3 regions of the Bacillus sp. AC266 genome follow, and region 2 is predicted to be linked to each of the others. Evidence: riboswitches for the same ligand, from Rfam matches in the RefSeq annotation. Region 2 holds a riboswitch; each other region holds the start of a gene.
What was found. Region 2 has a riboswitch for S-adenosylmethionine ahead of AC0IXC_RS10400 (bifunctional homocysteine S-methyltransferase/methylenetetrahydrofolate reductase). Riboswitches for the same ligand answer to the same signal wherever they lie in the genome.
Positions count from the first base shown of each region.

Region 1: linked by a shared signal. The riboswitch ahead of metK (methionine adenosyltransferase) and the one ahead of AC0IXC_RS10400 (bifunctional homocysteine S-methyltransferase/methylenetetrahydrofolate reductase) in region 2 are both predicted to bind S-adenosylmethionine.
Region 3: linked by a shared signal. The riboswitch ahead of AC0IXC_RS26985 (ABC transporter permease) and the one ahead of AC0IXC_RS10400 (bifunctional homocysteine S-methyltransferase/methylenetetrahydrofolate reductase) in region 2 are both predicted to bind S-adenosylmethionine.

Region 1 covers NZ_CEEDEC010000002.1:100,834-104,057, forward strand. Annotated here, with positions in the region: gene pckA (phosphoenolpyruvate carboxykinase (ATP)) at 1-839, opposite strand, end outside; SAM riboswitch class I at 1,068-1,189, shown strand; gene metK (methionine adenosyltransferase) at 1,359-2,558, shown strand; gene AC0IXC_RS07990 (hypothetical protein) at 2,674-2,856, opposite strand; gene AC0IXC_RS07995 (hypothetical protein) at 2,863-3,042, opposite strand.
Region 2 covers NZ_CEEDEC010000002.1:560,515-563,738, reverse strand. Annotated here, with positions in the region: gene metH (methionine synthase) at 1-318, opposite strand, end outside; gene AC0IXC_RS10400 (bifunctional homocysteine S-methyltransferase/methylenetetrahydrofolate reductase) at 318-2,150, opposite strand; SAM riboswitch class I at 2,221-2,330, opposite strand; SAM riboswitch class I at 2,533-2,646, shown strand; gene AC0IXC_RS10395 (methionine biosynthesis PLP-dependent protein) at 2,736-3,224, shown strand, end outside.
Region 3 covers NZ_CEEDEC010000010.1:24,408-27,631, reverse strand. Annotated here, with positions in the region: gene AC0IXC_RS26990 (ABC transporter permease) at 1-709, opposite strand, end outside; gene AC0IXC_RS26985 (ABC transporter permease) at 726-1,643, opposite strand; SAM riboswitch class I at 1,781-1,886, opposite strand; gene AC0IXC_RS26980 (DUF3951 domain-containing protein) at 2,060-2,275, shown strand; gene AC0IXC_RS26975 (hypothetical protein) at 2,294-2,797, opposite strand; gene AC0IXC_RS26970 (multidrug effflux MFS transporter) at 3,048-3,224, opposite strand, start outside.

The DNA.
Region 1 (3,224 bases), 460 kb from region 2:
TCATGAGAAAGGTTTACACATTTTGCATAGCAACCGCCTTCAATATTGAATACGCCGTTATCAGACCAACCGTGCTCATCGTCACCGATTAATTTACGGTTTGGATCAGCAGATAATGTTGTTTTGCCTGTTCCAGATAAACCGAAGAATAGTGCTACGTCGCCTTCTTCGCCTACGTTTGAAGAGCAGTGCATAGAAAGAATGTCTTGTTCAGGTAGTAAGAAGTTCATAATAGAGAAGATTGATTTTTTCATCTCTCCAGCGTATTCTGTACCACCGATTAGTACGATACGTTTTTCGAATGAAACCATAATGAATGCTTCAGAATTTGTACCGTCAATTGCTGGATCTGCTTTGAAGTTTGGTGCAGAAACAATTGTGAACTCTGATTCGTGAGTTGCTAATTCTTCTTCATTTGGACGAATAAATAATTGATGTACGAACAAATTATGCCATGCATATTCGTTAACAACTTGAATTGGTAGGCGATAGTTGCGATCAGCGCCAGCAAATCCTTTGAAGATGAATAACTCTTCTTTTTCTTTTAAGTATTCTAAAACTTTTATATATAATTTATTAAAATGTTCTTCAGAGATCGGTTGGTTCACGGCTCCCCAAGCAATTTTGTCAGCAACCGATGCTTCCTTCACAATAAATTTATCCTTAGGAGAACGTCCTGTGTATTTTCCTGTTGAAGCAGAAACGGCACCAGTAGAAGTTAATTTCCCTTCGTTTCGCATTAATACTTTTTCCACTAATTGCGGAACACTTAATTGAATCTGTGCATTGCTTCCGTTCAATAATTCATGTAAACCAATTTGGACATTCACAGTACTCATATTTATATACCATCCTTTTCATTTAATGAAATATTTCTCGTAATCCCCATCAATAGTATAACACAATTATATAAATAATGTATACTATTTATTTATTTTTGTTTGTGTGAATGTATCATTTCCCTATTAATATTTCATTCTATGGGTATTGAGAAAAACTTTCAGGAAAATGTGAATATTAATTGACAAATGAATATCATTTCTTTAGTATAGGTTGGGACGGATACTCTCTTATCCCGAGCTGGCGGAGGGACAGGCCCGATGAAGCCCAGCAACCTCATTTGTAGTGGTAAATACAGGTGAATAGGTGCTAAAACCTGTGCGAGGCTAACGGTCTCGAACGATAAGAGCAAAGGGCAAAAAGCAGTATGCAAGTAGCAAATTAAACCTTTCCTCTATGTTAAGTAGGAAAGGTTTTTCTGTATGCTTGTGTGGGAGAATAAATGTATGTCGCAGTTTGTGGCAAATTAAGGATGAGTTCCGTACAATATATACAATTACTGTAGGGAGGTTTACCACATGACAAAAAAACGTCATCTGTTCACATCTGAGTCTGTAACTGAAGGACATCCAGATAAAATTTGTGACCAAATTTCTGATTCAATTTTAGATGCGATCTTAGCAAAGGACGCAAATGCACGTGTAGCTTGTGAAACAACTGTAACAACTGGTTTAGTATTGGTAGCGGGGGAAATTACGACTTCTACTTACGTAGATATTCCAAAAATCGTTCGTGAAACAATTCAAGGCATTGGTTACACACGCGCAAAATACGGATTCGATGCAGAAACTTGTGCAGTTTTAACATCTATCGATGAGCAATCTGCTGACATCGCTATGGGTGTTGACCAAGCACTAGAAGCACGCGAAGGTCAAATGACTGACGCTGAGATTGAGGCAATTGGTGCGGGAGACCAAGGTTTAATGTTTGGCTTCGCATGTAATGAAACACAAGAATTAATGCCACTTCCAATCTCGCTTGCTCACAAATTAGCTCGTCGTTTAACTGAAGTACGTAAAGATGACACATTATCATACTTACGTCCGGATGGAAAAACGCAAGTTACAGTTGAGTATGATGAAAATGGTAAACCTGTACGTGTGGATACAATTGTAATTTCTACACAACATCATCCAGATGTTACGTGGGAAGAAATCGATCGCGATTTAAAAGAGCACGTAATTAAAGCTGTAGTTCCAGCAGAATTAATGGATGGAGAAACGAAATTCTTCATTAACCCAACTGGCCGCTTCGTAATTGGTGGACCACAAGGTGATGCTGGTTTAACAGGACGTAAAATCATCGTTGATACTTACGGTGGATACGCTCGCCATGGCGGTGGTGCATTCTCTGGTAAAGATGCAACGAAAGTTGACCGTTCTGCAGCATATGCAGCTCGTTATGTTGCGAAAAACATCGTAGCAGCTGGTCTTGCTGACAAAGCAGAAGTACAACTTGCATACGCAATTGGCGTAGCACAACCAGTATCAATTTCAGTTGATACATTAGGCACTGGTAAAGTATCTGAAGACGTATTAGTAGAACTAGTTCGTAACAACTTCGATCTTCGCCCAGCTGGTATTATTAAAATGCTAGACTTACGTCGCCCAATTTACAAACAAACAGCAGCTTACGGCCACTTCGGACGTACTGATGTAGATCTTACATGGGAACGTACAGACAAAGCAGCTACTTTAAAAGAGCAAGCTGGTCTATAATATATGAAAAAAAGCTTTGCGCTGTGTGCGCAAAGCTTTTTTTATTTGGTTTTATCCCGTAAAAGCCCGATTGGTTTAACTAATAATCAGTGGGGAAGAACAAAATCCCCACTGATTAAAGTTTCACTTTATTTACTACTTGAATGCAAGAACTACAATAAACTTCCCCGTCTAGCTCAATATACTTCTTCATATTTGTCATACCACTTGCCGGAAATGGCATATGAATCCAAGCTTTTTCATACGTTTGTATTTCCTTTTCACATGATTTACAAAGGATTGGTTTCTTACGGAACATAGACGGTCAGCCTTTCAGTTGACGCGCTTTTCCTGCGCAAAAAGCACTGCTCAGTAAAAATAGCGTTGCGAATATAATACTCACTAATGTAGCGTATGGAATCGCGCCTTTTAAGGAAAAGCCGACAGTGATGGAAGCAACAAATAAGAGGATGAATGTTGTTGTTAATTTTTTGTATAGTTCCATAGTGAGTGAACCTCCAAATTATTTTGTAATTTAAAATGAAATCTACTATGTAGAAAATATAAGGGGATTTAAAGAGTAGCTAATGGTGTGTAGTCCAGGCGTATAAGAAAATATATTTTCCTTTTTGTGGTCGTATATACTTATATTGTATCACGGTGCATCATTGGCTTCATACATAATTG
Region 2 (3,224 bases):
TTCTTTAACCGCTTGCTTCGCCAAAAGCGCTGCCCTTTCGTTTAACTCTTCATCTAAATGAGACAATGCATAATCACTTAATACAATATTTGTTGCACCAAACGTATTCGTTTCAATAATATCTGCTCCAGCTTCAATGTAGACTTTATGAATATTTAAAATAACATCCGGTCTTGTTTTTACTAAATATTCATTACAACCTTCGTATTCTTCTCCTCCAAAATCTTCCGCTGTTAAGTCTTCTTGCTGGATCATCGTTCCCATTGCACCATCTAATATTAAAATTTCATGTTGTAATCTCTTTTCTATTCGTTTCATCAATTAATACCTTCTTTCACTTCTTGCTTTTCTCTCACATATTTCACGAGATGTTCTGTAATTTCATATTTTAAAAACGGTGTAATAAGATAAATACCGTTAAAGTATTTCATCGCCGCATCGATCAACTCTTGTGAAATACGAATCCCTTCCTCTATGGCTGCATCTTTCGTTTCATGTCCATCCATTCTTTGTCTTATCTCTTCAGGGAGAGTAATACCCGGCACTTCAAAATGAAGAAAATCTGCGTTCCGCTTACTTACTAACGGCATAATTCCAATAAAGATAGGTTGTTCCAAATGCTTTGTCGCTTCATATACTTCTTCTATTAAGGCAACATCATATATCGGCTGCGTTAAGAAATATTCAGCACCAGCATCAATTTTTCGTTCCATTCGCTTGACCGCTGCTTTTAAATGCCTTACATGAGGATTGAATGCACCTCCAACAGAAAATCTTGTTGCCGGACCAATTGATTTCCCTAAAATAGAGCGTCCGTCGTTCATCTCTTTAATCATTTTAATGAGCTCTATCGATGACAAATCATATACAGAAGTTGCACCTGGGAAATCACCAACGCGCGCTGGATCACCAGTTAAAGCTAGCACTTCCTCCATACCTAATGCTGATAATCCAAGTAAGTGAGACTGTAGTCCAATGACGTTATGGTCTCTACACGTTAAATGCGTCAATACTGGAATATCATGCTTCGTTAATAATGCACCCATAGCCATATTCGAAACACGAGGAGATGCTAATGAATTATCTGCTAGAGTAATAGCATCCGCTCCAGCCCTTTTCAGTGCTCTTGCCCCTTCAAAAAAACGCTGCGTGTCTAACGTTTTCGGTGGATCTAATTCCACTACAACTGTCGTTTGTTTCTTTGCCTTTTCTGCTAGAGTAACATGAGCTCTCGAACGCTTCTCATGTGTATGGACCACTTTAGGCCTTTGAATCGTCTCCTTTGCTATTACAGGTGCAACATTTGCAATAGCACGTTTCATTCCTTCAATATGTTCCGGGGTAGTACCACAACAACCACCTAATAAACGAATACCTTGTTCAATAAATTTCGGTGTCATTTCTTCAAAATACGCTGGACTTCCCTCATATACGTAACGCCCTTCCACATAATTCGGGAGACCTGCATTCGGATATGCTGATAAATAGCCATTTTGAGGAATCGATATCATTTTGAAAGCTTCCGTCATGTGAAGCGGGCCTAGTTGACAGTTCAATCCAACAACATTGGCACCGTAATCTAAAAGCTGTTTTAATATTTCATTGACATCATTCCCATTTTGAGTCGTACCTGCCTCATGTAACGCTAACTGAGCAACAATCGGAATATTCGTTTGTTTACGCAATACTTTAACCGCATGCAATAATTCAAATTCATCATAAAAAGTTTCTAATAGTAATCCATCAACCTGTTCTTCTAGTAAAGCACCTGCCTGCTCAAGTAACATAAATTCTCGCTCTATATCAGTCGTTGTAACAGCACCAATATGTTTCATACCTCCAATTGTCCCTAAAATTGCATTCCGATCTGTTACTGATGCTTTCGCAATATTCACTGCCGCTTTATTAATTTGGACAACTTGATTTTCTAGACCATACATGCGGAGTTTCGCTTCATTCGCACCATACGTATTCGTTTGAATAACATCCGCTCCAGCAGCTACATATTGTTTATGGATCGATATAATTAAGTCCGGGTCAGACAAATTCAATTCTTCAAAACTACTTTGTAAACCATGCGAATGTAATAACGTTCCAACCGCACCATCACCTATTACAATTCCTTTTGATAATAAATCTAGTAATTTCACGAATCTCCCTCATTTCTATCAATATAAAAACCCCCTCTTCACTTTGAAGAGGGGGACATAATTGTTCCTCCTCTTATTATGCAAAACACACGTTTTGCAGGTTTTAGCACCGTTTCAAACATTTAGTTTGAAGGTTGCCGGGTTTCACAGGGCCTTTCCCTCCACCGCTCTCAATAAGAGTTTGTCTTTATTATTTTATTTATGTAGCTAAAAGGAAATACGTTCCCATTTTAACAATGTTTGTTAATTTTTTATAAATTTAGCACGCACTAAAATAAAAGTCAATGACACTTGCGGAAAAATAAAAATTATTTAAAATAAAGTTGCAATTCAATTATCTTTTGTTGTAAAGTTAAAACCATAATAAAATTTCATACGAACATTCTTATCTAGAGAGGTAGAGGGACTGGCCCTTTGACGCCTCAGCAACCATTAACATTCATTCGTTAATAAGGTGCTAATTCCAGCAAATTGTGAAAGATTTGACAGATGAGAAGAAGACTCTATTCAATCCGAAAGCCTTCTTCTTAGAAGGCTTTTTTTATTTTCACTTAGTCGTTCACTTTAAAAAGGGGGAATTTTCACATGTCAACAATCGAAACAAAACTAGCACAAATCGGGAACCGTAGCGAAGCTACAACAGGAACGGTTAATCCACCTGTTTATTTCTCAACTGCTTATCGTCACGAAGGAATTGGTAAATCTACTGGATTTGACTATTCAAGAACTGGAAATCCAACTCGCGGCCTTTTAGAACAGGCAATTGCAGACTTAGAAAGCGGTGAGCAAGGGTATGCCTGTAGTTCAGGAATGGCGGCTGTTCTCCTTGTCCTTTCACTATTCCGTTCCGGAGATGAGCTTATCGTATCTGAAGACTTATACGGGGGAACATATCGTCTATTTTCCGAACATGAAGACAAGTGGAATATTCGATGTAGATACGTAGATACACAATCTATTAAACAAATTGAGCAAGCAATCACATCTCAAACGAAGGCTATTTTCATAGAAACACCGACTAATCCATTAATGCAAGTAACTGATATCGTAAGTGTAGCAAGTGTAGCGAAAAGG
Region 3 (3,224 bases), on a different contig from region 2:
ATGATAAATTGACGATAATAATCCCCGTTAAGTTTGGAATTAAATGCCCATATATAATTTTCATATGAGATGTACCTAATCGCTCTGCTGCAATAACAAATTCTCTTTGTTTCAATGAAAGTACTTGCGCCCGAATGAGACGTGCCATGCCAATCCATCCCGTTAACGCAAGAGCTATAATAATTGTAAAAAGTCCTGGTTTCATAATGATTAATAGTAAAATAACAATCAGTAAATATGGGATACCGTATAACACTTCAATCCCTCTTATAATCCACTCATCAATTAACGTTCCAAGACGATTACGTCCTCTCACATATCCACTAAAGCCACCGATAAGTACACCAAGCCCTATATCAAGAGCTGCTGCTACCAATCCAACTGTTAATGAAATTTTCCCACCAGCCCAAGTACGCGCCCAAATATCTCTCCCTAAATCGTCTGTTCCGAACCAATGCTCACTACTAGGCGGTAAATTAGTTGCTTCTTTTACTTGTTCACTCGCAGTAAATGGTGTTAAACTTTCGCCAATAAGCGAGAAAACAATAATTAGTAATAACGTCACTGCCCCTAAAACTGCTATAGGGTTTGATATAAACTTGCGAAACACTTCCTTTTTCCGGCTAATCGTTTGCTGATCTTTATTTATCGTTAATTCTTTTTTCTCTTCATTCGTTAATAACTGGTCATTAATTTCATAAGCCCCCATTTAAACATCACCCTCCTTACGTAATAGAACGAATGCGCGGATCAACAATACGATGAATGATATCTGTAATAAAAATACATACAATTAATAGCGCACTATAGAAAATGGTTGTTCCCATAATCACCGGATAATCTCGGTTGAAAATACTGTCTACAAAATATTTTCCTAAACCAGGAATTGAAAAGATTTTTTCAATAACGAAAGTCCCTGTTAAAAGTCCAGCCATTAATGGGCCAACAAATGTAAGTACCGGAACAATCGCATTTCGAAGAGCATGTCTTATAATGATTTTCTTAATTGGTATACCTTTCGCTCTCGCTAGCTTAATATAATCACTCTGCAACACTTCAATCATATTAGAGCGAACAAATCTTGTAATAACTGCGATTGGTCCTAACGCTAATGCGAAGGAGGGTAATACAGTATGCTCAAATGTTCCCCAAGACGCCACTGGTAGTAATTCAAATTGTATGGCGAATACTTGTATAAATAGTGGTGCTAAAATAAAACTAGGAATAGAAATACCGAGAATCGCAAGCAAGCTCACACTATAATCAATCACTTTCCCATGATATAGCGCGGCAAATGTACCTGCGGCAATTCCGACTAACAATGAAATAACAAGTGCTTGTAAACCAATAATTGCCGATGGTCCAAAACCAGTTGTTATAATTTCCGATACACCTTGACCTGTCGATTGAACAGATTCGCCAAAATCAAAATGAACTACCCCATCCAAATAAGCAACATACTGATTCCATAACGGTTCATCAAGGTGATACTTCGCTCTCATGTTTTGTATTACTTCTTCAGGAAAGATTTTCGCATCTGATGAAAACGGATCACCTGGAATAATATGCATAATTAAAAATGTTACTGTCGTAATGACCCATAGCGTGAATACCATAACCGATAGTTTTTTAATAACATACACTTCAATAACCCCCTAAACAAATGAATTTACTTTGTTTTATTGACATATTTGTTGCCATTACTCCTTCTCTACTTCTTAAAACACAAAAAGCCTTGATCTTAAAAAATAAGATCAAGGCTTAATAAACGAAGGCCCATCACTTATCTTTCAAGACTTGCTTGCTGGAATTAGCACGGTGTTCCTGTTACAGAACCCGCTGCTGAGGTGTCATAGGGCCAGTCCCTCTACCTCTCTGGATAAGTAAATTGCTATATTATTATTTGGTTCAAATTGTATATTTCGAATTATAATTCTGAAAAAATGAAAAGTCAATCAAATTGGATATATTTAGAAAAATCAGTTTTCTATTATATTAGTTATTGAAATTACAATCTTTCGCTTATAATAAAAAGAAATTGTATTAAAGGAGTTATAAGATGGATCCACTACTTCTGGCTACTATAGGATTGCCATTAACAATCGTCATACTCTTCATCATTGGCTTCTATAAACTCTTCATTAAAAAGAAAAGCATCACTTCTTTTTACACTCCATTCGATAATATTACTGGCCAAACAATTTCAGAATTTCACGAAGAACAGAAGGTATTAGTATCCGAGGATGAAGACGGAGATGTTAAAAAGAAAAAATAACCTTGCGCATGCGCAAGGTTATTTTTTCGCCTCTGTTTGAAAACGTTTATAGTATGTCGATGCTGTTGAAAAATTAACTTCTATATCACGAATCAACGATGAATCTTCTTCTTTAGCTAACTTCTGTAATTTTTTCATCGCTTGTTCTGCTTCATTTAAGAAACCAACATATAGTTCATGTTCATCCTCTTTCGACTTCGGCACACGAATTTCTTTACGCATATGATCAATATCTTCTAACATGCCCGTTGTTACCGTTCGCACGTCTTCTTTATATTTAGCACTAGTTATTTCCTTACCGCCCTTTTCTTTTGCCACTTCCCATAACTGTAACGCTTTATTAATTTCTTTGTTCATCTTCACATCATACTTTTCATGTACCTCGTTATATACTTTCATATCTTCTGTTTGCTCAGTAGATTGCTCTACCTTTTCTTTCGGTTCTTTCGTGTCTTTATTTCCATCACATCCCGCTAGAAGGAGCATACCCCCAAGCATAGCAATACCGAAAACCTTCTTCATCTCTTATTCTCCTTTTATCTACAGCTATTACTCATTATAGTTTCTTTTATCTCCACTTGTTATTATACCGAGAACACCCTACTTTTTACACTTAAGACGAGATCTTAATATACACACCAACATTTTTGTCACAGTATCGTCACTTTATGCAAATAACTTTTGCATCACCTTACAACACTGTATAAGTTATTTCAAAGAAATGAAAAAAGAGCTGATTCAACACATGTTTGAATCAGCTCTTTTTTATAAATTAAGCCTCTAAATTTTGTCTTTGTTGCAGTTCAAACTGCTTCTCACTTCTTCTGGCCATAAATAGATAACATAACACAGCACCAATTTCACAAAGAGCTATAACAACCCCCATAGGAAGTGCTGTATTGCTTCCACCAATACCTACTAGCGGTGCAACAAGTGCTCCTGAAATGAA